DNA from 3 places in the Arthrobacter sp. ISL-69 genome. Region 1 is predicted to be linked to each of the others. Evidence: riboswitches for the same ligand, from Rfam matches in the RefSeq annotation. Region 1 holds a riboswitch; each other region holds the start of a gene.
The links. A riboswitch is a leader RNA that binds a small molecule or an ion and turns the genes downstream of it on or off. The one in region 1 is predicted to bind S-adenosylmethionine.
Positions count from the first base shown of each region.

Region 2: linked by a shared signal. The riboswitch ahead of J7I79_RS10850 (aminotransferase class V-fold PLP-dependent enzyme) and the one ahead of J7I79_RS12055 (homoserine O-acetyltransferase) in region 1 are both predicted to bind S-adenosylmethionine.
Region 3: linked by a shared signal. The riboswitch ahead of J7I79_RS02700 (DUF1737 domain-containing protein) and the one ahead of J7I79_RS12055 (homoserine O-acetyltransferase) in region 1 are both predicted to bind S-adenosylmethionine.

Region 1 is NZ_JAGGPO010000017.1:186,633-194,449, reverse strand. It holds gene J7I79_RS12070 (CPBP family intramembrane glutamic endopeptidase) at 1-298, shown strand, start outside; gene J7I79_RS12065 (VOC family protein) at 422-1,060, opposite strand; SAM riboswitch class IV at 1,219-1,334, shown strand; partial or broken gene J7I79_RS12060 (O-acetylhomoserine aminocarboxypropyltransferase/cysteine synthase family protein) at 1,375-2,353, shown strand; SAM riboswitch class IV at 2,491-2,606, shown strand; gene J7I79_RS12055 (homoserine O-acetyltransferase) at 2,619-3,770, shown strand; gene J7I79_RS12050 (MFS transporter) at 3,940-5,322, shown strand; gene J7I79_RS12045 (zinc-dependent alcohol dehydrogenase family protein) at 5,342-6,460, shown strand; gene J7I79_RS12040 (LysR family transcriptional regulator) at 6,468-7,373, opposite strand; gene mmsB (3-hydroxyisobutyrate dehydrogenase) at 7,515-7,817, shown strand, end outside.
Region 2 is NZ_JAGGPO010000015.1:219,635-227,451, reverse strand. It holds gene J7I79_RS10860 (metal-dependent transcriptional regulator) at 59-772, opposite strand; gene J7I79_RS10855 (class I SAM-dependent methyltransferase) at 804-1,577, opposite strand; gene J7I79_RS10850 (aminotransferase class V-fold PLP-dependent enzyme) at 1,641-3,068, opposite strand; SAM riboswitch class IV at 3,103-3,216, opposite strand; gene hisN (histidinol-phosphatase) at 3,409-4,221, opposite strand; gene J7I79_RS10840 (ribosome small subunit-dependent GTPase A) at 4,333-5,448, opposite strand; gene aroA (3-phosphoshikimate 1-carboxyvinyltransferase) at 5,438-6,814, opposite strand; gene J7I79_RS10830 (DoxX family protein) at 6,821-7,369, opposite strand; gene J7I79_RS10825 (sigma-70 family RNA polymerase sigma factor) at 7,734-7,817, shown strand, end outside.
Region 3 is NZ_JAGGPO010000005.1:355,920-363,736, reverse strand. It holds gene J7I79_RS02710 (O-succinylhomoserine sulfhydrylase) at 14-1,222, opposite strand; gene J7I79_RS02705 (rhodanese-like domain-containing protein) at 1,223-1,633, opposite strand; gene J7I79_RS02700 (DUF1737 domain-containing protein) at 1,630-1,953, opposite strand; SAM riboswitch class IV at 1,967-2,080, opposite strand; gene J7I79_RS02695 (NtaA/DmoA family FMN-dependent monooxygenase) at 2,324-3,619, shown strand; gene J7I79_RS02690 (aromatic amino acid ammonia-lyase) at 3,624-5,210, shown strand; gene J7I79_RS02685 (PLP-dependent cysteine synthase family protein) at 5,213-6,247, shown strand; gene J7I79_RS02680 (EAL domain-containing protein) at 6,501-7,550, shown strand; gene J7I79_RS02675 (GNAT family N-acetyltransferase) at 7,633-7,817, opposite strand, start outside.

The DNA of each region.
Region 1 (7,817 bases):
CGCCGTACGGCACGGCATCGTCGAGGAAGTCATCGTGGTGGGGTACCTGCTGGACCGGCTCGGCAAATTCGGCTGGAGCATGCCATTGGCCATCTTCGCCAGCTCCATGCTCCGGGGCAGCTATCACCTCTACCAGGGCTTCGGCCCCTTCATCGGCAACGCCGTGATGGGCGTCGTGTTTGCCTGGATCTACACCAAGACCCGCCGCGTTATGCCGCTGGTGATCGCCCACGCACTGCTGGACATCGTGGCCTTCGTCGGCTTCAGCCTCTTCGGCAAGGCCATCGGGCTGGGCTAGCCGTCCGTTAAAAGGATTCGGCCGCTATCGGTGGGTGACGTCCTTGGCACCCGCTGATAGCGGCCGAAGTTCAGGGGCAGCACGCTGCCCGTGGCCCGTAACGGACCACACGGTGGATCAGGATCAGATGATTACTGCCCCGGAGGCGGTTTCGAAAGTGACGGAGAGGATTCCCGGCGTCCCGTGCGGGGCGACCCAGTTCACTGCGACATCCTCCAGCGGCCTTTCCACCGGTTCGCCCAGCCACTCCGTGACCCGCTCCGCAGAGCCGGCAATGGTGAGGCTGGACATCTTGACGTTGCTTGGGTAGGCGTTGGACGGGTGAAGGTCCGGATCACCTTCCCACTTGAGCATGTACGGCACCTGCGGGTCCGCAATGAGGCCCAGGATGCCGATCTGCTTCCAGACGAGTTCGCGGCCGTCGGGGAACTTGCGGTTGCCGTTGACGGCTGAACGGCCCAGGCGTTCTTCGAACGGTGCCAGGTCGTCCACTTCGACGCACCAGCCCATCCAACCGCCGCCTGCTGCCGAGCGGGCCCGGACAGCCTGTCCGAAGGGAGCCTTGTCGGATGCCGGGTGGTCCAGGACCTCCACGACCTCCAGGTATTTGTGCCCGGCAAGCGGGATTATCATGTTGCGGGTGCCGAAACGGGGGTGCACCCCGCCCTTTACGGCTTCGACGCCGAGGGCGGACGAAATACGTTCGGTGGTGGCTGCCAAGCCATCCTGTTCACAGGCGTAAGAGACGTGATCCATGCGCATGCCCTCATCTTGGCACTTTGTGATGGAGCTCTCAGCTAAGGTTCCCCTAACCTTGATGGGATGTCCTCCCGGGCCGGCCTGAAGCGCACGAAATCGCACGGCTGACGTCCTTCGTCACAAAGCTGTTCGCGCATATTCACGTTCCTAGACTGGGCCCAGGTCATGAGCGCCAGCATTGAGCCCCGGCTTGCTGGCCGGCAACCCTCGTTCCGCGGTGGGGTGCCCCGGGTGAGGACCTGGCCCTCCGGCATCCGCCGGGCGGCAAGCGTGCCACCGGTGCCAGGGCGCTGCCGATCTACCAGACGACGTCGTTGGTGTTTCCGAGCGCCGAAAGTGCAGCCAACCGCTTTGCGCTGGCCGAGCTTGCGCCCATCTACACGCGGATCGGCAACCCCACCCAGGACGCCGTCGAACAGCGCGTGGCCAGCCTCGAAGGTGGCCCTGCAGCCCTCCTGCTCAGCTCGGGTCAGGCTGCCGAAACGTTCGCCATCCTCAACGTCGCCGAAGCCGGCGACCACGTGGTGGCCAGCCCCAGCCTCTACGGCGGCACGTACAACCTGCTGGCCCACACCCTGAAGAAGTTCGGCATCTCCGTGACGTTCGTGGAGGATCCGGACAACCTGCAGCAGTGGAAGGACGCAGTCCGGCCCAACACCAAGCTGTTCTTCGCCGAGGTGGTGTCCAACCCCCGCCAGGACGTCCTGGACATTGAGGGGGTCTCGCCCGCCGCCCATGAAGCCGGCGTGCCGCTGATCGTGGACAACACGCTGTCCACGCCGTACCCCATCCGGCCGCTGGAGTGGGGCGCGGACATCGTGGTCCACTCGGCAACGAAGTACCTTGGCGGCCACGGCAGTGCGATTGCCGGAGTGATCGTGGACTCGGGCAACTCACGTTGCCAACGCAGTGAGCGTCGCCGAATGGCTCGAAGCCCGGTCCGACGTCGAATCCGTCGCCTATGCGGGGCTGCCGTCCAGCCCCTGGTACGAGCGCGACCGCAAGTACGGGCCCATGGGCACCGGCGCCATCGTCTCGTTCAACATCGCCGGCGGGGCCGAGGCAGGCAGGCGGTTCGTGGACGCCTTGGAACTTCACTCCCATGTGCCGAACATCGGTGACGTGCGCTCCCTGGTCATCCACCCGGCGTCGACCACGAAAAGCCAACTGACAGCCGAACAGCAGGCCGTGGCGGGCGTGACGCCGGGTCTGGTCCGGCTCTCCGTGGGGCTGGAACACATCGATGACATCATCGCTGACCTCGACGCCGGTTTCCGCGCCGCCAAAGGCGCCTAAGGGAACGGCGGCGGCTGCGCGGGAGGGCCCGCCGCCGCAGTGCTGACCCCGTATGACTCCCGGCGCCTCGACGCCGGGAGTCATATTGGTGTCACAATCTTCGCCATTGCCGGGACGCATTTCGTAGACTCACTACAGGTCATGAGTGCCAGCGACAGCCCCGGCTTGCTGGCCGGCAACCCTCCTTCCGCGGCGGGGTGCCCCGGGTGAAGACCTGGCCTGCCGGCCAGTTGGCGGCGGGCAAGCGCGAAGAAGAGGTCCTCAGATGACGATTGCCGTCACCCGCAGCGGTGTACCCGAAACAAACGTTCACGAAGTGAAAACCAACACAGTTCCTGATGGCACCGTCAAGTTCCTGAGCATCGGCGGCCTTGACCTCGAAGCGGGAGGGCACCTGCCCGACGTTACCCTCGCCTACGAAACGTGGGGCACGCTGAACCCGGACCGCTCCAACGCCGTGCTGGTGCAGCACGCGCTGACCGGCAGCACCCACGTGACGAGGGGAGCCAGTGACGAGGAAGGCTGGTGGGAGCAGCTTGCCGGTCCGGGCGCGCCGGTTGATACCGACAAGTACTTCGTGATCTCCATCAACATCGTGGGCGGCTGCTACGGCTCCACCGGCCCCTCCACTCCTGCTCCGGACGGGAAGCCGTGGGGCTCACGCTTTCCCTTGGTCACCCTGCGGGACACGACGGCGGCCGAGGCGCGGCTGGCAGACGCCCTGGGCATCGGGAGCTGGTACGCGGTACTGGGCGGATCGATGGGCGGAGCCCGCGCCCTGGAATGGGCCGTCAGTTACCCGGACCGGGTCCGGCGCTGCGGCGTGATTTCCATTGGCGCCAGCAGCACCGCCGAGCAGATCGCCTTTGCCCAGGCACAGACCCTCGCCATCCGCCAGGACGTCAACTTCAACGGCGGCGACTACTACGGCGGCGCCGAGCCGGAAGCCGGCCTGGCCCTTGCCCGCAGGATTGCGCATATCACGTACCGCTCCGCGAACGAGTTCGAGACCCGCTTCGGCCGCAGTGCCCAGGGCGGCGAAGCGCCGCTCCAGGCAGTCTCGCTGGGGGATCGCGGCCGCTACCAGGTGGAGAGCTACCTGGACCACCAGGGCACCAAGCTGGTCCGGCGGTTCGATGCCAACAGCTACATCGCCATCACGGAAGCGCTCATGAGCCACGACGTGGTCCGGGGCCGCGGCTCGCTGACGGAGGCGCTGGCACAGTCCACGGCGGAGTTCTTCATTGCAGCCGTGGACACTGACCGGCTGTATTTCCCCGCGCAGTCCCACGAACTGGCAGCTGCGCTCCCGGGTGAAGTGCCGGTGCACGTGATCGAGGCGCCCATCGGCCACGACGGATTCCTGACCGAGATCGGCCAGCTCAACACCCAGCTTCGGCAGAACTTCTTCGCGTAGCCCGCCGGCTCAATGTGCATTTATGCAGAGCTGTCCTGCAGAAAAGGGCGTTGAGCCTGCGGCAATGTGAGCCCATACTCTAGGGGACCGACGCGTTGGTGGTGCACATCACACGCGTCCCTACGGAATGGTCCACATGGTGTCGACGGAGACGCCGAAGGAGTTCACAATGAGCACACAAAACTCTGCCGCAAGGCGCACGGATGAGACTGACGTCAAGGCCTCCGGGCTGAAGAAGGTGGTAACGGCCTCGATGGCCGGCACCGTTGTCGAATGGTATGAGTTCTTCCTCTACGCGTCCGCGGCCACCCTGGTCTTCGGCAAGATGTTCTTCCCCAATTCCGGCACGGAACTGGACGGGATCATTGCCGCCTTCGTCACGTACGCGGTGGGCTTCGTGGCCCGCCCCATCGGCGGCATCGTCTTCGGCCACTTCGGCGACAAGTTCGGCCGCAAGCAGCTGCTCCAGCTGAGCATCATCCTGGTGGGCGTCTCCACCTTCGCCATGGGCTGCCTGCCCACCTTCGCGCAGATCGGCTACTGGGCTCCGGCCCTGCTGGTGTTCCTGCGCTTCGCGCAGGGCTTCGCCGTCGGCGGTGAATGGGGCGGCGCCGTCCTGCTCGTAGCCGAACACAGCCCCAGCAAGTCGCGCGGATTCTGGTCCAGCTGGCCGCAGTCCGCCGTTCCCATGGGCAACCTCCTGGCCACCGGCGTGCTGTTCACGCTTTCCTCCACGTTGTCCTCCGCCGACTTCCTCGGCTGGGGCTGGCGCGTGGCCTTCTGGCTGTCCGCGGTGATCGTGATCGTCGGCTACTACATCCGCACCAAGGTCCAGGACGCCCCCATCTTCCTCGAGGCCCGCAAGGAAGTCACCGTGGAAAAGAAGGGTTACGGCGTTGCCGAAGTCTTCCGCCGCTACCCGCGCGGTGTCTTCACCGCCATGGGCCTGCGGTTCGCGGAAAACATTCTCTACTACCTTGTTGTCACGTTCTCCATCACCTACCTGAAGGTCGTGGTCCAGACTGACACGTCCAGGATCCTCCTCCTGTTGCTCGTGGCACACTTCATCCACTTCTGTGCAGTGCCCATGGTGGGCAAGATGTCGGACGCATTCGGACGCCGCCCGGTGTACATGGCGGGTGCGATCCTCGGCGGCACCTGGGGCTTCTTCGCCTTCCCCATGATGGACACCGGGAACGACCTCATCATCCTTGCCGCCATCACCATCGGTCTGCTCTTCCACGCGCTGATGTACGCCGGCCAGCCGTCCATCATGGCCGAGATGTTCCCCACCCGGATGCGGTATTCGGGCGTATCGCTGGGCTACCAGGTCACCTCGATCGTGGCCGGTTCGCTGGCTCCGATCATCGCCACCGCCCTGCTGAGCAGCTTCAAGTCCTCCACCCCGGTGGCGCTGTACCTGCTGGGCGCCTGCATCGTGACGGCGGTTTCCGTGTACTTCCTCAAGGAGACGCGCGGCATTTCCCTGCACGACGTCGATGCCGCGGACGCCCAGGGCACGGCGGACCTTCTTGCCTCCGGCAAGAAGTAAGAGCAAGGAAACAGCCTCCATGCGAGCGGCAGTCCTCTACGCCACGGTTCCCGCCGGAACCGGCTACACCGCAGCCCGTCCGCTGCTGATCCAGGAACTGGACCAGCCCGAACCGCGGCCGGGCGAGCTCGGCGTTGCCATCACCTACTCCAGCCTGTGTCACTCGGACCTTTCGGTGGTGGACGGCTCCCGCGTCCGGCCACTGCCGATGGCGCTCGGCCATGAGGCCGTGGGACGGGTGGTGGCCGTCGGCGAGGGCGTCGACGACGTCTCCGAAGGCGACCACGTGGTGCTGGTCTTCGTCCCCAGCTGCGGAAACTGCCGGGCGTGCCGTGCGGGCCGCCCGGCCCTGTGCCACCGCGCCGCGGAGGTCAACGGCTCAGGTGACCTCCTGCACGGTGAGGCACTGCTGCGGACACCGGCGGGGGAGCGGATCAACCACCACCTCGGGGTGTCAGCCTTTGCGGACTATGCCGTGGTGGCCCGGGAATCCGTCGTTGTGATCGGCGACGACGTCCCGGACACCGTTGCGGCCATGTTCGGCTGCGCCGTGCTCACCGGAATGGGAGCCGTGCTGAACACCGCGGCGGTCACCGCCGGACAGTCAGTGGCCGTTTTCGGACTCGGCGCCGTCGGGCTCTCCGCCGTGATGGCCGCGTCCCTGGCCGGCGCCGCCGCCGTCATTGCCATCGACCCCAACGAAGGCAAGCACCAGCTCGCCCTGGACTGCGGTGCTACGGCTGTGGGAACCCCGGGTGACGCCGCGCGGCTGGTCGCTGAGGCGACCGGCGACGGCGTGGACGTCGCCGTCGAGGCCGTTGGGTCCGCCGGGGTGATCGCATCGTGCCTGGACCTCGTAACGCGCGGCGGCGCCGTCGTCTCCGTCGGCCTGCCGAAACCGTCCGCGGAACTGACGGTGGGGGCCTTGCAGTTCGCCGGTGCCGGGAAACGGCTGCTCGGTTCCTACATGGGAGATGCCGTCCCCGAACGGGACATTCCGCTGTATCTTGACCACTGGCGGGGCGGGCGGCTCCCCGTGGAACTGCTGCACACGGACACCAGGCCGCTGGCCGAAATCAACGAAGGCCTCGATGCCCTGGCAGCCGGCGAAGTGGTGCGCCGGCTGTTCCAGGCGTAGGTAAGTGTCAGGCTGCCAGGATTGCCTGTCGGCCTGACACTTCCGCCTTGAGCGCATCCACCACGGCCCGGACGGAAGCCGAGCGCAGCGACTCCGGACGCGCCACCGCCCAGATGGGGAGCTGGCGCTGGAACAGCTCGGGCAGCACCGGCACGAAGTCCGGGTTGTCCGCCACCATGAAGTTCGGCAGCAGGCCGATGCCCGCGCCGCAGCGGACAGCCTCCACCTGGGCGAACACGCTGGTGGCCTGGAAGCTGGACTTGGGGGCGGGCAGCTGCGAGGACCGGTGCCCCAGCTCCGCGACCTGCAGCGCCGACTCCACGTAGGACACAAAGCCGTGATCCCGCACGTCGTCCAGGGCCGCCGGCAGCCCGCGGGACCGGACATAGTGCGGGCTGGCGTAGAGCCGCAGGAAATAGTTGGTGAGGAAGATGGGCTGCGCGTTGGTGACTTCCATCCGGCCCACCACCACTTCCAGGTCCACGCCGGACCTGTTCTGGCTGACCTTGCGGGTGGCGCTGAGCATCTCGACGTTCAGCAGGGGATTGGCCTGCTGCAGGCGGACCAGCGCCGGCGCGACGAATTCCGCCCCGAATCCGTCGGAGGTGCTGATCCTGACCAGGCCGGAGAGCGAAGCGTCGCCGTTGCTGAGGGCTCCGGCCAGCGACCCCAGCGTCGACTCGATCGCCTCGGCGGCTGCAACGGCCTGGCTGCCCAGTTCGGTCAGTTCCCAGCCGTGCGGGCTGCGCTCCAGGGTCCGTCCGCCCAGCTGCTTGTCCAGCGCCAGGATCCGGCGGGAAATCGTGGTGTGCGTGGTGCCCAGCGTCTCCGCGACGGCGTTGAACCGGCCCAGCCGGGCAACGGTCAGCAGGATCAGCAGATCATCCGGACTCGGCAGCCGGTTCAAATCCATGGTTCAGCCTTTTCGGATCATTGTGCATCAATGCACATGCCGTCTGTAATTTTTCCCCTTGATTGCACTGTAGCAGGGTGTGATGGTGGACACGGAACGTCGGCCGCATCGGCCGGCACACGAAGCAAAGGAGCTTTCGCCATGGCAGTAGTCGCTTGGATCGGTCTCGGGAACATGGGTGGGTCCATGTCGGCAAACCTGGTCAAGGCCGGGCATGACGTCCGCGGATTCGACCTCAATCCCGAGGCGGTGGCAGCTGCCGAAGCGGACGGCGTGAAGCCCGTGGCGAGCCTTGCCGCTGCGGTGGACGGGGCCGACGTCGTATTCACCATGCTGCCGAAGGGCGAGCACGCCCGTGCCGTGTACCTGGGCGAGGACGGCGTCCTGGCCCATGCCGATACCCGCACGCTGCTGGTTGATTCCTCCACCATTGATATCGCCTCC
Region 2 (7,817 bases), on a different contig from region 1:
AGGCAGCACCATTACAGGCAGTACCGATACAGGTGGCATCCATTCGGGCGGCACGCGTTCAGGCGTCCGCAAGCCGGCATCCGGCATGGCCCGTGTCGCTGTGTACCCACAGCGCTGACGAAACCTCATCGGCGAGGTCGAATTCGCGGTCGGCGCCCGCCGGGCCGATCCGGACCACGAGGGCGCCGCCGAAGGGCTTCCGGCCGAGTACTTCGATGTCTGCATCGAGGTTGATCTTCTCTGCGGACAGGTAGCGCAGGAGATCGGGGTTTTCGTCGCTGATCCTGGTGATCCGGCCCGTGTGGCCCTCGTCGAGCTCGCTCATACGGTGGGCGCGGGGCATGCGGACGGTGCCGTCTGCTGCGGGGATGGGATCACCGTGCGGGTCGCGGAGCGGATTGCCGAGCTTGCCGGCCATCCGCTCTATGAAGGTGTCTGAGACGGCGTGTTCCAGGAGCTCGGCTTCGTCGTGGACCTCGTCCCAGCTGTAGCCGAGTTCCTGGACGAGATAGGTCTCAATGAGCCTGTGACGCCGAACCATGGACAGCGCCAGCCGGATGCCGTCGGCTGTGAGCGTGATGGCGCTGTAGGGCTTGTGGTCAACCAGGCCCTGGTCCTTGAGCTTGCGGACCATTTCCGAGACCGAGGAGTTCGCGACCCCGAGCCGTTGTGCCAGCTGCGAGGAGGTGATGGGTTTGTCCTGCCACTCCGTGAAGGAGTAGATGACCTTGACGTAGTCCTCGATGGAGGAGGAGGGCGCGCTGGTCTTCACGGGTCCTAGCCTACCGCTTTGTCTGCAGGACTCATGCTTTGAACGCCCGCCAGGTCTGGGTCAGGTAGGGGAGCCCGACGACGTCCCCGCGCGAGTGGGCCAGATGCTCGTGGAGGTACCAGTCCAGGTTGTCCCGGACTTTGGCCCTGGTGCCCTCACCGGCGGCAAGGTAATAGCTGCGGGACTTCGCCAATTCCACGATGTCCTCGGTGGTCACCGGATCTTTCCAGCGTGTCAGGTGGCTCTCAAGCCCGGTGAACTCCGGCCCGATCGCGGGACGGAAGTCCGGTTTGTGCACATCGCCGGCATGCATGATCCGGGAGAGCCGGTGAACCCACGGGACCGACGTATCCAACTGGTTCCAGACCAGCCCCAGCACGCCGCCGGGGCGGAGGATGCGGGAAAGTTCCGTGCTCGCAAGGAGGGGGTCGCACCAGTGCCACGCCTGGGCAACGCTTACGACGTCGAACGCACTGTCAGCGAGTCCGGTCGCCTCTGCGGTGCCCTCCGCCGCGGGAACACCCGGCAGGGCGAGCCGCAGCTGGCCGAGCATGTCCGGTGAGGGGTCCACTGCGGAGACCGCGAGACCACGCTGCACCAGCAGGGCGGTGAATTTGCCCGTCCCGGCTCCGATGTCGGCGGCCTTGGCGGCCCCGCCTGTCCCGTTGACGCTTCGGATCAGCCAGTCCGCGGAATCGGCAGGATAGCCCGGACGGACACGGTCATAGCGCTCACCACCGTCCTGGAAGCTCTGTCCGAGTTCATACCGGCGCTGGTGGTGCAGTTTGGGGCCTCCCCGTGCCACGTGCAGTCTCCTTCGGGCAGGCTGGATTACTTACCCCTCGAATTTACCGCAAACGCCGGGCCCTTAGTCTTCGGTGCAGGGTGCTGCTCCCGCGGTGCCGGGGGTGTTGGGTGCCCAGTCCGGGTAGCTGCGGGTGTCGTTGGCCGGCACCCAGCGGCCGGAGTCCACCACGTAGTCCCAGCCGAGACCGGTCCGGCGGAGTTCCTCGATGCCGGCCAGCAGGCGCTGGGCGTCCTCCAGCCTGGACCCGACGCCGAAGCTTGCACGCAGCGAACCGGACGGAAGGCCCAAGCGCTTGAGCAGCGGGTGGGCGCAGAAGCGGCCGTCGCGGAGGCCAACACCGTGTTCCGCGGAAAGGTAGGCGGCCACGAGGCCAGCGTCGTAGCCCTCGACCGAGAAGTTGACCACGCCGATGGTGTCCGTTGCCTGGTCGGTGTCGCTGAAGATCTGGTGGACCGTAACGCCGTCGATCTTCCGCAGGCCTTCAACGAGGAAGGACCTGATGGCGGTCTCGTGGGCGTGCCACAGCTCCTGGTCCAGCGCACCGATGACCTGCGTGGCGCGGGCCAGCGTGGCTGCACCAAGGACGTTGGGCGACCCGCCCTCATGCCGCGCCGGTCCGGTAGCCCAGCTGACGGAGTCCAGCCGGGCCTCACGGACGGCTCCGCCGCCTGCAAGGTGGGGTGTGCCGGCGTCGAGCCAGTCCGGCCGGCCCACGAGGACACCCGAGCCGAACGGCGCGTACAGCTTGTGGCCCGAGAAGGCGAGGTAGTCGACGTCGTCCGCCGCGATGTCGATGCGGCGGTGCGGGGCCAGCTGTGCCGCGTCCACAACGATCCTTGCGCCGTGTTCGTGGGCCAGCGCGGCCAGCTCGCGGATAGGGAGGATTTCACCGGTGACGTTGGAGGCGCCCGTTACGGCCAGCAGGCTGATGTCGCCCTGGCTGAGCTCGGAGCGCAGGTTCTCGAGCGTGGCGCTCAGCGTGGGAGCGGCAACAACGCTGCGGTGCGGCACACCCTGCCAGGGGAGCAGGTTGGCGTGGTGTTCGATGTCGAGATACAGCACCTCACCGGTGTGGCGGCCGTCTGCCACGGGCAGGCAGCCCGCCAGCAGGTTCAGGGAGTCCGTGGTGTTCCTGGTGAAGATGACGGAATCGTCAGTCCTCCCGCCGACGAATGCGCGGACGATGTTCCGGGAGTTTTCGTACACCGAGGTGCTGATCTGCGAGGCGTAGCCGGCGCCGCGGTGAACGCTGGCGTAGTACGGCAGGATTTCGTTCAGGTAGGCCGACACGACGGACAGGGCCGGAGCGGACGCTCCATAGTCCAGGTTCGCGTAGCGGACGTGGCCACCCTGGATCAGCGGAGCCTGGATCTCGGCACCGGTGACGGCCGAGAGCGGCCGCTTGGCAATGGTGAAGCGTTCGTCGAGGAGGCCTGCGGCCGTCGCGGACGTGGTTCCGGGGTTTGCGGGGAAAGTGGCAGTAGTCATGGGGACCTCACTGTAAAGGACCCCTCACTCCGGGGATCCGCGCTTGCCGGGTCCGTTCCGGACCGGCCTGGTCGTCACCCGGGGCACCCCACCGCGAATGGAGGGTTGCCGGCCAGCAAACCGGGGTTTCGCGCTGGCACTCGTGACCTGTTTCGAGATTAGGACATTCGCGGCGCCGCGGGAAAGCCACGCCAATTATTAAGCCGTTTGTTACGCATGCCGGGAGAAGCGGGTTCCAGCCGAATAAACGACGGCGGGCACCCCTTGGGAGGGGTGCCCGCCGTCGTTTATTCTGCAGTCCGTCTAAGCGTCCGCACCGGGTTCCAGCGCGGTGCACCGGTCAGAGGAGGTCGTCGAGGTCCGGGTTCAGCCGCTTGAGGACTTCGGAGTGGAGGATCGAGTTGGTGGCCAGGGCGTTTCCGCCGAAGGGGCCGTCCACTCCCTCCAAGGACGTGAAGCGGCCGCCCGCCTCGGTGACAATCGGCACCAGCGCGGCCATGTCGTAGAGGTTCAGCTCCGGCTCGCACGCGATGTCCACGCAACCCTCGGCCACCATGCAATAGGACCAGAAGTCGCCGTAGGCGCGGGTCCGCCAGACCTCCTCGGTGAGGCCGAGGAACTCGTCCAGGTTGCCGCGTTCCTTCCAGCCGCCCAAGCTCGAGTAGGAGAGTGAAGCGTCCGAAAGCTCGGACACGTTCGAGACCTTCAGTCGCGTGGCCGCAGCAAGCGACCGCCCCATGTAGGCGCCGGCGCCCTTCGCGGCCCACCAGCGCTTGCCCAGTGCCGGCGCGCTGACCAGGCCAACCACGGGTTCGCCCTCATCCACGAGGGCAATCAGGGTGGCCCAAACAGGCACGCCACGGACGAAGTTCTTGGTGCCGTCGATCGGATCGATGATCCAGCGGCGGGAACCATGCCCGGAACTGCCGAACTCTTCGCCGAGGACGGCGTCGCGCGGACGGGAGCGCGAGAGCTGTCCGCGGATGGATTCTTCAGCTGCCTTGTCAGCATCCGTGACCGGGGTAAGGTCCGGTTTGGTTTCAATCTGAAGGTCCAGCGCCTTGAAACGGCTCATGGTCTGGGAGTCAACAGAGTCGGCCAGGACATGGGCGAGGCGCAGGTCATCGTTGTAGCTCGAAGCGGGTTGGGTCATGCTTCCAAACTACCGTCTCTGCGGCCGGCCGGCTGGGAGGCCACGTCCTGCACCGTGCTGCCCGTGAACCCGCACCGTGGCGTGGCCGCGGGCACAGGCGGCGAAACGGCGCTACGAAACAATGCCGAGCTCCTTGGCTTCCTGAGCGTCCATCCGGGGATCGGTGCCGAGCAGGCGGCGCAGTGACGCCAGCCGCGCTGCGCCGGACGGCCCTGCGTGCCCTTCGGACACCCAGGCGTCCACTCCGCAGTTGACGGCGGAGGAGTCATGCTTGCAGCCGCGTTCGCAGGCATCCGTTCCGGGTTCGAGATCGGGAAAGGACCGGAGGATCCGGTCCGGGTCCACGTGCGCGAGGCCGAATGACCGGATGCCCGGTGTGTCGATAATCCAGCTCCCGGCGGGCGCGTCACTGATCCGCAGGGCCAGTGCCGACGACGACGTGTGCCGTCCCCGCCCGGTGACGGCGTTGACGCCTCCGGTAGCGCGCTCTGCGCCGGTCAGGGCGTTGACCATGGTGGACTTGCCCACCCCGGAATGGCCAAGCATGACCGTCACCTTGCCGTCGAGGTGGGCACGCAGCTGCGACACGGCGTCGCCGTCGAGCCGGGCGGACAGCCCGTCATCGGAGCGCGCATCGATTCCCGAGGCGGCCGCATCGGCGGTCCTGCTGATGATCACGGGGAAGTCCAGGTGCCTGTAGTTGGACAGGAGTTCGGTGGGGTCCTTGACGTCCGCCTTGGTGACGAGGAGCAGCGGCTCGATCCCGGCGTCGTAGGCCGCCACCAGGGCGCGGTCAATAAAACCGGTGCGCGGTTCGGGGTTGGCGGCGGCAACGACCACTACGAGCTGGTCGGCGTTCGCGACCACCGCCCGTTCGATCGGGTCGGTGTCATCGGCGCTGCGCCGCAGGAGCGTGTGGCGGTCCTGGATCTTCACGAGCCTGGCTAGGGTGTCCGACTCGCCGGAGACATCGCCGACGAGGGACACGAAGTCACCGGCCACCACCGGCGAACGGCGCAGTTCGCGCGCCCGCGCCGCGATGACAATGCGTTCGTTCCCGGTATCCTCGCCGACCACAGCCGTGTAGCGGCCGCGGTCCACGGTGATGATGCGTCCGGTCACGGCGTCGTCATAGCTGGGCCGGTCCTTGGTCCGGGGACGAGTACCTTTTTTGTTTGGGCGGATCCGGATATCGGACTCGTCCCAGGAACCGGTGCTACGCCCCACTGGCCTGTTCCGTCTGCCGGCCAAGCTGCGTCAGCATGGCTTCCCACAATTGCGGGAAGTCCGGCATGGTCTTGGATGTGGTGCCGATGTCTTCGACTTCGACTCCGTGGACGGCGAGGCCCAGGACTGCCCCCGCCGTCGCCATGCGGTGGTCGGCGTAGCTGTGGACGACGCCGCCGTGGAGCTTCGCGGGCCGGATCACCAGGCCATCGGCTGTTTCCTCGGCATCCCCGCCCAGGCGGTTGATCTCGGTGACGAGGGCGGCAAGCCTGTCCGTCTCATGGCCCCGGAGGTGCGCTATGCCGGTGAGCCGTGAGGGACCGGTGGCCAGCGCGCACAAGGCGGCCACTGTCGGCGCCAGTTCACTGGTGTCGGCGAAGTCTGCGCCCTTGATTTCGGGCCCGCCTGTGACCGTGAGTGTCCCGTTCTCCAGCGTGACGCTGGCCCCCATCTCTGCCAGGATGCTGCGCCAAAGATCGCCCACCTGCGTGGTGGGAGTTGGCCAGTTGGGAATGCGGACCGTGCCGCCGGTTGCCAGCGCCGCGGCGAGGAAGGGACCGGCGTTGGACAGGTCCTGTTCAATGCGGCGGTCGAACGCCCGGATGGAGCCGGGTGCCACGATCCAGTGGTTCGGGACGGAATCGTCGACGGACACGCCGACTTCGCGCAGAACGGCCACGGTCATGTTGATGTGGTCCAGGCTCGGCACGGGCTTGCCGACGTGCTCCAGGTGCAGGCCCTCGGTGAAACGCGCGCCCACGAGGAGCAGTGCCGACACGAACTGCGATGATGCGCTCGCGTCAATTACCAGGTGGCCGCCGCGCACTTCGCCCGTGCCTTCCACTACGAAGGGAAGCGACGTCGGCCTCGTCCCGTCGGCGGCAGTGACCTCAACGCCGAGGGCAGCCAGTGCCTCGATGATGGTGTTCATGGGCCGCTTGCGGGCGTGCGGATCGCCGTCGAATACGGTGGTGCCGTTGCGGAGCGCAGCCACCGGGGGGACGAAGCGCATCACGGTACCGGCGAGGCCACAGTCGATGGCGGTACCGGCCGCCGCCGCGTCCGGGCTGAGTGGAGTGATCTCCAGATCGGGCCCGAACGAGCCGTCTCCCGGGACCTCACGGATACCGGCTCCCAGCTGGCGCAGGGCCTGGATCATCAGTGCGGAGTCGCGCGAATGCAGGGGTGCGCGGAGGCGGGACGGGCCGTCGGCCAGGGCGGCAAGGACAAGGTACCTGTTGGTCAGCGACTTGGAGCCCGGGACGGTAACCGTCGCGTTGACCGGTGTTTCGGCGAACGGTGCGGGCCAGTGGGTTCCGTCCGCAGGTGTTGAGGGAGCCGGGGTGGTGGGGGCCGTGCCTGTCATTCGTGCCTATGCTTTCACTGCGTGGTCCACGGCTTTGCGGACAGCCTTGTCGGCCTTCTTGAGCTGCTTGCCGGTGGTCTTGCGGACGTCCGAAGTCAGGTGGCTGGCACCCTTGCGGGCATCAGCGGCCAGGTGCTCGGCCCGCCAGGCCAGGCTCGGCTTGCCGGCGGTGTCCACAGAGGCCAGCAGCACGCCGCCGGTGAGCGTGACGTTCTTCAGGAGCTGGGTGCGGCGGGCGTCCCGTGCTTCCTTGGACGTGATATCCGCGCTGCGCCACTCGACATAGGCATTCAGAACTGAAATAACCGCGAGCACGGAGGCAGCGAGCCGGGCTGACTTGCCCAGGGCGAACAGCACGCCGGCGCCCACCTGGGTGCCACCGATGACCCGGGCCAGCACCTTTTCGTTCGTGGCGAACGGGAGGGAGTCCGCCGCACGCCGCAGCAGCGGGGACAGCTGCGTCGCAGTGTCATCCGCGTTCCTTAGCTTGTCCAGGCCGGCGAGGACGAAACTGGAAGCCAGCATGGGCCGGGCGAGAAAACGGACTAAGGACATGAATTTCCTCCTGGGTGGACGAGCCGCGGAACTTCTGCGGGAGAACCGGTTCTAGTCTTGCACTTTTGCGGAATATTTGCCCGCCGGACGTGGTTGTCAAAAGCAAGTCCCAATGAGTCAGGGGCCGTGCATGGGCGCGGCCTCGGGACGTTTGCGGACGCCGGGCGGTTGCACGTTCAGGGCGTCAGCGCGGGGCGTCAACAGCAAAGGCCCCAACAGTAAGGACACAGAGCGGAGATGGAGCTTGACATTGGTTAGGGACAGCGTGAAACTCCTCGCCCCGTTGGAGTTCCCCGGACGCGACGGCGAAGCTGGCGGACCCCCGCCGGGAGGTGCCGGACGCGTCACAGTAGACTTGAAGGCAATGAGCACCATTGACCCGGCCGTTGCGGCCATATATGCGGCTGCCGGAAACGACGCCAAGACCATCAGTGAGTCCCCGAAGGAC
Region 3 (7,817 bases), on a different contig from region 1:
CGCCAGGACACGGCTAGATCCGCTTCAGTGCCTGTTCCAGGTCCCGGATCAGGTCGTCAACATCCTCGAGTCCTACCGAGAGACGGACCACACCGTCGCTCAGCCCGATGGCCGCACGGCCTTCCGGACCCATGGCACGGTGGGTGGTGGTGGCGGGGTGGGTGATGAGCGACTTCGCATCGCCGAGGTTGTTGGAGATGTCGATGATCCGCAGCGAGTCCAGCAGCGCGAAGGCGGCCTCTTTCGCCGTACGGCCCGCGGACGGCGACAGCTCCAGCGTGAGCACGGTCCCGCCGGCTTTCATCTGCTTTGCTGCCAGTTCGTACTGCGGGTGTGACTTCAGCAGCGGGTACTTGACCCAGCTGACGGCGGGCTGCTCTTCGAGCCATTCGGCCAGGCGGAGGGCCGAGGCCGAGGAGTGGTTGACGCGCAGCGCCATGGTTTCCAGGCCCTTGGCCAGTACCCAGGCGTTGAACGCGGAAAGCGCCGGTCCGGTGTGGCGCATGAGCTGCTTGACCGGGCCGTCGATGAACTCCTTGGTGCCCAGGATGGCGCCGCCCAGGACCCGGCCCTGGCCGTCAATGTGCTTGGTGCCGGAGTACACCACCACGTCGGCGCCGAGGTCGCCGCAGCGCTGGAGCAGGGGAGTGGCGAAGACATTGTCGACCACTACCGTTGCCCCTGCCGCATGCGCCAGTTCGCTGACCGCGGCGATGTCCACGATCTCCTGCATGGGGTTGGACGGCGACTCGAAGAACACGGCGGTCGTCGGCTCTGCCAAGGCGGCGCGCCACTGGTCCAGGTCCGGTCCGTCGACGAACACCGTTTCCACGCCCCACCGCGGCAGGATCTCGTTCAGGATGACGAAACACGAGCCGAACAGCGAGCGTGCAGCCACAACCCGGTCGCCGGCGGCGAGCAAGGCGCCCAGTGCCGTGAACACGGCGGACATGCCGGACGCCGTCGCGAAGCACGCCTCGGTGCCCTCGAGCAGCCGGAGGCGCTCCTGGAAGGTGGCCACCGACGGGTTGCCGTAGCGGGAGTAGACGAACCGTTCGTCCTCGCCCGTGAAGGCGCGCTCGGCAGCTGCCGCGGATTCGTACACGAAGCCGGAGTTCAGGAAGATCGGCTCGGTGGTTTCCTGGAAATTGGTGCGGTCAAGGCCGCCGCGGACAGCCTGGGTGTCGGGGCTCCAGCCGGCGGCATCGGGGTTGAAGGTCACTTAGTTCTTTCCGAGGTTGGTGGGCAGGCCGCGGTTCTTCCAGCCGTTGACGGTGCGCTCGCCCCAACGGTCCGGTTCGCCTTCGAAGCCTTCAAGGACGTTGTAGGCGGTGAAGCCAGCCTGCGTGGCGGCGATGGCTGCGGCGACCGACCGGGCGCCGGAACGGCAGAGGAACACCAGTTCGACGCCGGTGTCCTCCGGGGCCTGCTGCTTCAGCTGGTTGATGAATTCCGGGTTGGGGATCCCGCCCGGGAAAGTCCACTGGATAAAAAGGGGATCGTTTTCCGTGGCCTTGGTGTCCGGGATGCCGATGTGCGCCCACTCACCCTCGGTGCGGACATCCACGAGGACGGCGCCCTGTTCCAGTTTGGCCCAGGCGTCCTGGGGGCTCAGGTCTCCGGCGTAGCTCACGCGTGCCCCTCGAAAGCGTCGCCGGGGAACTCGACGTCGAAGTCCAGTTCGTCCACCGCAGTTGCCACGGCTGCGTCGGCAGTGGCGATGGCCGCGGGCAGGATCACGGCCTGCGCCACGATCACGCTGGCGCCGTTGAACGTTGCAGCCGGGCTCCCGTGCAGGACGTAGCCTTCGGCCAGCGCCGCGGAGATGCGCTCGCAGAACGAGCGGTCATCCGGGCCGGTGATCAGCCGGTACGCCAGTTTTTCCTGGGGCTGGTCCTGGGCAGCGGCAGCCGGGGCGGCGGCCGGAACCAGTTGGGCGGGGGCGTCAGACACGACGGGTCTCCTTCTCTCACGCTTGCAGCTCGAATATCGATATGCCGAGTATTCACCTGAGGCACCCCGCCGCGAAAGGGAGGGTTGCCGACCGGCCAGTCAGGGCTTGGCACCGGTTCTCATTACTCCCCAAAAACGTAGCACTTACGACGGCGGCCCGCACCGCCGTCGTCGTCATCTTCCGTAACGGGACCACGCGCGATGCGCCATTACGTCGGAGCTAATTGGGGGTGACTAACGGCCTGTACGTGACCCCGTGTTGCGGTTACAAATGCCAATGCGGGGAGGATAATGACGGGAGACGAACCGCTGTAACGCCGGATGAAATCAGGCAGCCGTGAACAGATCCAACGGGAATACAGTCAGTCCCATGCTGCACTTCGGTTGGTTTGTGGGTCACGGATTTGGCGTCCAAGGCTGGGGCGCCCCCGGTTACGGCATCGGTTACGACTGGAAAAAGCCGGCGCTCTACCAGCACGCCGTGCGGGAATTCGAACGGGCCGGGCTGGACCTGTTCATCATCGAGGATTCACTCACCGTGCCGGACACCTACGGCGGGAGCGCCAAGGTGTCGCTGGCCCAGGCGTCCTTCGCACCCAAGCACGATCCGCTGGCCCTGGTTCCGTACCTGCTCTCCGCCACGGAACACCTCGGCATTGTTCCCACGGTGAGCGCGTCTTTCTACCCGCCGTTCACAGCTGCGCGGCTGCTGGCGACGCTGCAGCACTTCTCCAACGGGCAGCTGGGCTGGAACGTGGTGACCTCCGGCAGCGATCTTGCCGCGCAGAACTACGGCCTGGACCAGCAGATCGAGCATGACCTCCGCTACGAGAAGGCGGAGGAATTCGTGGACGTGGTGCGCAGGCTCTGGCGCAGCTGGGAGCCGGACGCCATCCTGGAGGACGCGGAAGCGGGCGTGTTCGCGGACCACACGAAGGTCCACCCGATCAACCACGACGGCGAGTTCTTCAAGGTCCGGGGGCCGCTGAACACCGCGCCGCTGCCCGAGGAACCGGTGCTGGTCCAGGCCGGCGCGTCCCCGCGGGGCAAGGCGTTCGCGGGCGGCAACGCCGACGTCGCCATTGCCCTGGCGAGGGGTGTGGACGGCATGAAGGCGTACCGCGATTCGATCCGCGCCGAGGCAGCCGCGGCCGGGCGGAACGCCGACGATGTCAAGGTGCTGTACGTCCTCAAACCCACCGTGGTGGGTTCCCGCGCCGAAGCTGAGGAGCTCCGGGAGCAGCGCCGGCAGCTCACGCAGCGCGACATCGACAGCCAGCTGAATTCCATCTCCTACCTCTCCGTGATCGACTTCAAGCAGTTCGACCTCGACGCCCCGCTCCCCGAACTCACCACGAACAGCAACCAGGGCACCCTGGACCATTTCGCCAAGGCCGGTCCGCCCGGGTCCACGCTGCGCCAACTCCTGCAGGCCCGCAGCGGCGGCGCCGGGGACAGCATCATCGGCACCGCCGAAGAGATTGCGGACTACCTCGAGGAGACTGGGGCGCAGGTGGGCGGGGACGGTTTCCTGTTCTCCGGCTTCGTGGACCCGGCCACGGTTCACGGGGTGCTGGACCGCCTGGCGCCGGTGCTGCGGCGCCGGGGGCTGCTCCGAACAAGCTATGGTGACGGCGGCTTCCGCCGGAACCTGCGCGACTTCTAGGCCCATGGGCAACGGCAGCGGCAACTTCCTGATCGGCACGGCCCACCTGCGCGCCAGGGACGTCGCGGAGGCAGCGGCCGATCCGGCGGTGAAATTCGTCCTGAGTACTGACGCCCTGGGGCTGATCGGGCTCTCGCGTGAGGTGGTGCAGCAGGCCATCGAGTCCGGCCACCGCGTCTACGGCCTCAACACCTTGCTGGGTTCCGGGCGTGACACCGCTGTAGAGGACACATCGATCCTTGCCTACCAGGTGCAGGTGGTGCGGTACCACAACAGCGGTGTGGGCGACCCCCTGGACCGGGACGAGGTCCGGGCCGTTATGCTGGCACGGCTCGTGGGCTTCAGCCGCGGCGGCTCCGGCGTCCGGCCCGAAACTGCCCGCTTCTATGCCGAAATGCTGAACAGGGGAGTGGTCCCCGCCATCCCGCGCGACGGGTCCGTGGGTTCGGCCGACCTGACCCACCTCGCCGCCGTGGCCGCCGTCGCCATCGGGGAAGGCCAGACGGTGGCGCCGGACGGGAAGCTGGTGCCCGGCGGGCAGGCCCTTGCGGACGCCGGGCTGGCGCCGCTGGAACTGGCACCCGGCGAGGCCCTGGCCCTGGTCAGCTCCAACTCCTATTCGATCGGGGTGGGCGCGCTGGTGCTGCACCGGATCCTGCGGCTCGCCGATCTCGCGGACATCGCGCTTGCGCTGTCGCTTGAGGCAACGGCAAGGCACGACGGCGGCGGCAACCTCAGCCCGTTTTCGCCGGCGGTGCAGGCGGCCAAGGCGGTAGACGGCCAGGCGGTCACGGCAGGCAATGTCCGGCGGCTGCTCGAGGGCGGATGGCTGGAGGACCCGACGCGGGAGGCGTCAGTGCAGGACGCGCTCTCCTTCCGGGCCGCACCCCAGACCCACGGAGCTTTCCGGTGGCAGGCTACCGCCTTGGAAGACGCCCTGGAGGTGGAGCTCAACGGCCGCGGCGACAACCCCCTCACCGATCTCGGCTCGGGGCGGATGGTGTCCGGCGGGAATTTCCAGCCCATGCAGCTTGCGCTGGCGTTCGAAGGCCTGCGCCTTGGGCTGGCCCATCTGGGAATCAGCAGCGAACGGCGGATCGCCAAGCTCTACCCGCCGCAGCGGCGCATCCGCCAGCGTCACCTCGAGGCCGCCAGGAACGGTGCCGCGCTGGAACCGGAAGAGCTGCCAGGTCTGCTCTGGTACTCGGCAGCCGGCCTGCTGTCCGAGCTCAAGGTCCTCGCTGCGCCGGCGACCCTCGGGGCGCCCACGTTGTCCGCGGATATCGAAGACCACTCAACGCTGGCTCCGCTGGCACTCCAACTCCTGGAGCGCTCCGTGGACGCGGCTGAAAAGCTACTCGCCATCGAGGCACTCACGGCCGCGTACCTGCTGGGCGGGGCCGAAGCGCGGGCGGTGCGGCCGCTGGGGAAGGGGACGGGCGCCGTCGTCGAGCGCCTTTCGGGCCTGCTGGCCCGGCACCTGCCGGCGGCGGCGCTGGTGGAAGAGGCGCGCATCGAACTGAACGGCGCCGTGGGAACCGTGCTGGGCCGTGCCCTGAACGGTGACCACAACGGCGGGGCGGAAAGGTAGCCATGAGCACAATGACAGGCAGGCACGCGGTTCAGGAAGCTGATGTTGCGGCGGACGCCGCGGCCGTCCTGGCGCAGGTGGGAAACACGCCGCTGGTGCCGCTGAACGTCCTCAGCAAGGGCCTGGGCAGCACCGTCTACGTCAAACTCGAATCCGACAATCCCGGCGGCTCCATCAAGGACCGGACGGCCCTGAGCATGGTCCGCGCCGCTGAGCGCAGCGGCGAGCTCCGGCCGGGGGCAACCATTGTGGAGAGCACGTCGGGGAACACCGGGATAGGACTGGCTCTGATCGGCGCGCTGACCGGGCATCCCGTCGTCGTCGTGACGGGGGACACCATCTCATCCGAAAAGCTCGCGGCGCTGTACCGCTATGGCGCGAAAGTGGTGGTGACAGACTGGACCGCACCGTCAGAGTCACCCGAGAATGCGCGGGCGGTCGCGGCCCGGATCACGGCGGACCTTCCCGGTGCCTGGCGGCCGCAGCAGTTCGACAACTCCGCCAACCCGCTGGCCCACTACGAAGGGACGGCACCGGAGATCTGGCAGCAGACGTCCGGCAAAATAACGCATTTCGTGGCAGGAATCGGCACCGGCGGAACCATCAGCGGAAACGGCCGGTACCTGAAGGAGAAAACGGGAGGCCATGTTGAGGTGGTCGCCGCCGATCCCGTTGGTTCCGTGTACAGCGGCGGGCACCCCGGCGAAATCCTGGTGGACGGTGTGGGAAATTCCTGGCCGGAAGCAGAGTGGCCCAAGATCTTTGACCGCAGCGTCGTGGACCGCTTCCTGCGCGTTCCCAACAACGAGGTGTACACCACGGAGCACCGGCTGCTGAACGAGGAGGGACTGTCCCTCGGCCCGTCGTCCGGGCTTACCGTTGCGGCCGCCCTCAGGGTTGCGCTCGCCGCACCGCACGGCTCGGTGGTGGTGGCTATCGCCCCCGACGCCGGCGGCAACTACCTGAGCAAGGCCTTCAACCCCGTGTGGCTGGCGGATAACAACATCCATCTGGCCGCGGAGTTCGTGGAGGAGTAGTTCGCCTGCTTAGCATTACGAGTCGGATACAGCTAGAGACAGGCGGTCCCGTCTCGTTGTACGCTTTTGAAACGTTCGCGGTTCCCGCATCTTCGAATAAGTATGCGGTGTGGTCATGGACGGGTCCCGGGCTCAGCCGGGACCAGCACTTATAAAGGAATAGCCAATGTCAATGGATGAGACTTCTTTTCCAGCATTGACCGATGGAGAATCGACTGTGTTTAGGGGACCCCAGTCGACCCCGCTCGCGGACGTGAGTGATCCGACGATCCGTGGACAGGCGTGGGACATCATCGAGTCCGTGCTGGACGACGCCACACCGCAGAGCGAGTGGGCGCGCGAACAGTTGCGCAGCCAGATGGAATCGCATCCGGGGAATCCCGAGCGGGCCCTGCTGGAGCACTTGATCGCAACCAGGAGCATCACCGGGGAGCAGTCAGACGCTTCCGAACTTCCTGAGGCCAACCTGCCCAGCCCCGATCTGCCGACACCTGACGAGGACTACGGCACCACCGTGCTGTTCACCCGCAAGAGCAGGCGGCGCATTGAGGCGATCCTCGGCGACAGGATGCTCCTCACCGCGTTCCAGCCAATCCACGAGCTGTCCAGCCGGAATGTCATCGGTGTGGAGGCGCTGACCCGTTTTGTCAGCGACGACGGCGCCAGCGCCGATCACTGGTTCAACGAGGCCGCATCCGTGGGCCTCGGTCCGGACCTTGAATTTGCTGCCCTGCAGGCGGCGCTTGTTGCGGCGGAACAGTTGCCGGAGAACGTCTATGTGGCGCTGAACCTGTCACCTGCCACCTGCCTCGACCCCAGGCTCCGGGCGTTCGTTGAGCAGTCCCAACTGGCCGTTGACCGGATCGTCATCGAGCTGACCGAGCGCATTGCCGAGGACAAATACGGTCCCGTGGTGGCAGCCCTGGCACCGCTGCGGATGCGTGGGCTCCGGGTAGCCGTTGACGGCGCCGGGGCGGGTTTCGGCTCGATGAGCCAGGTCACTCACCTCAGCCCGGACATCATCAAACTCGACCGCAACCTCATCGCGGGGATCGACCAAGGAGCGGGCCAGAAGACCCTGGGCGCGGCCATGGTTGAGTTCGCCCGGCAGATCGGTGCGGACTTGGTGGCGGAAGGAATCGAAACCCAGGCCGAGCTCGACGCGGTCAAGGACCTCGGGATGACCACCGGTCAGGGCTACCTCCTGGGCCGTCCGTCGGTCCAGCCGCTCGACTGGGCCGCCTGGCGGACCCCCGCCGAGCACGAGGCATCCATTTCGGGATCCGCCGGCCCGGCAGCCTAGCCCAAACCGGACGCTCTCTCAGTTTCTGCCGTCCGAAACCGGACGCTCTCTCAGTTTCTGCGGTCGGAAACGGGACGCTCTCTCAGTTGGCGGCGGAGAGCGGTCGTTTCATGACAACGCGGGGCCAGGCATCCAGACCGTGGGCCGCTTCTTCGGCCACGATCTCACGCAGACCTGCTGACCAGCGGTCCTCGGGAACCGGTTCAAAGCCCAGACGTGAGTAGTACGGCCCGTTCCAGGGCACAGCCGCAAAGGTGGTCAGGGTGA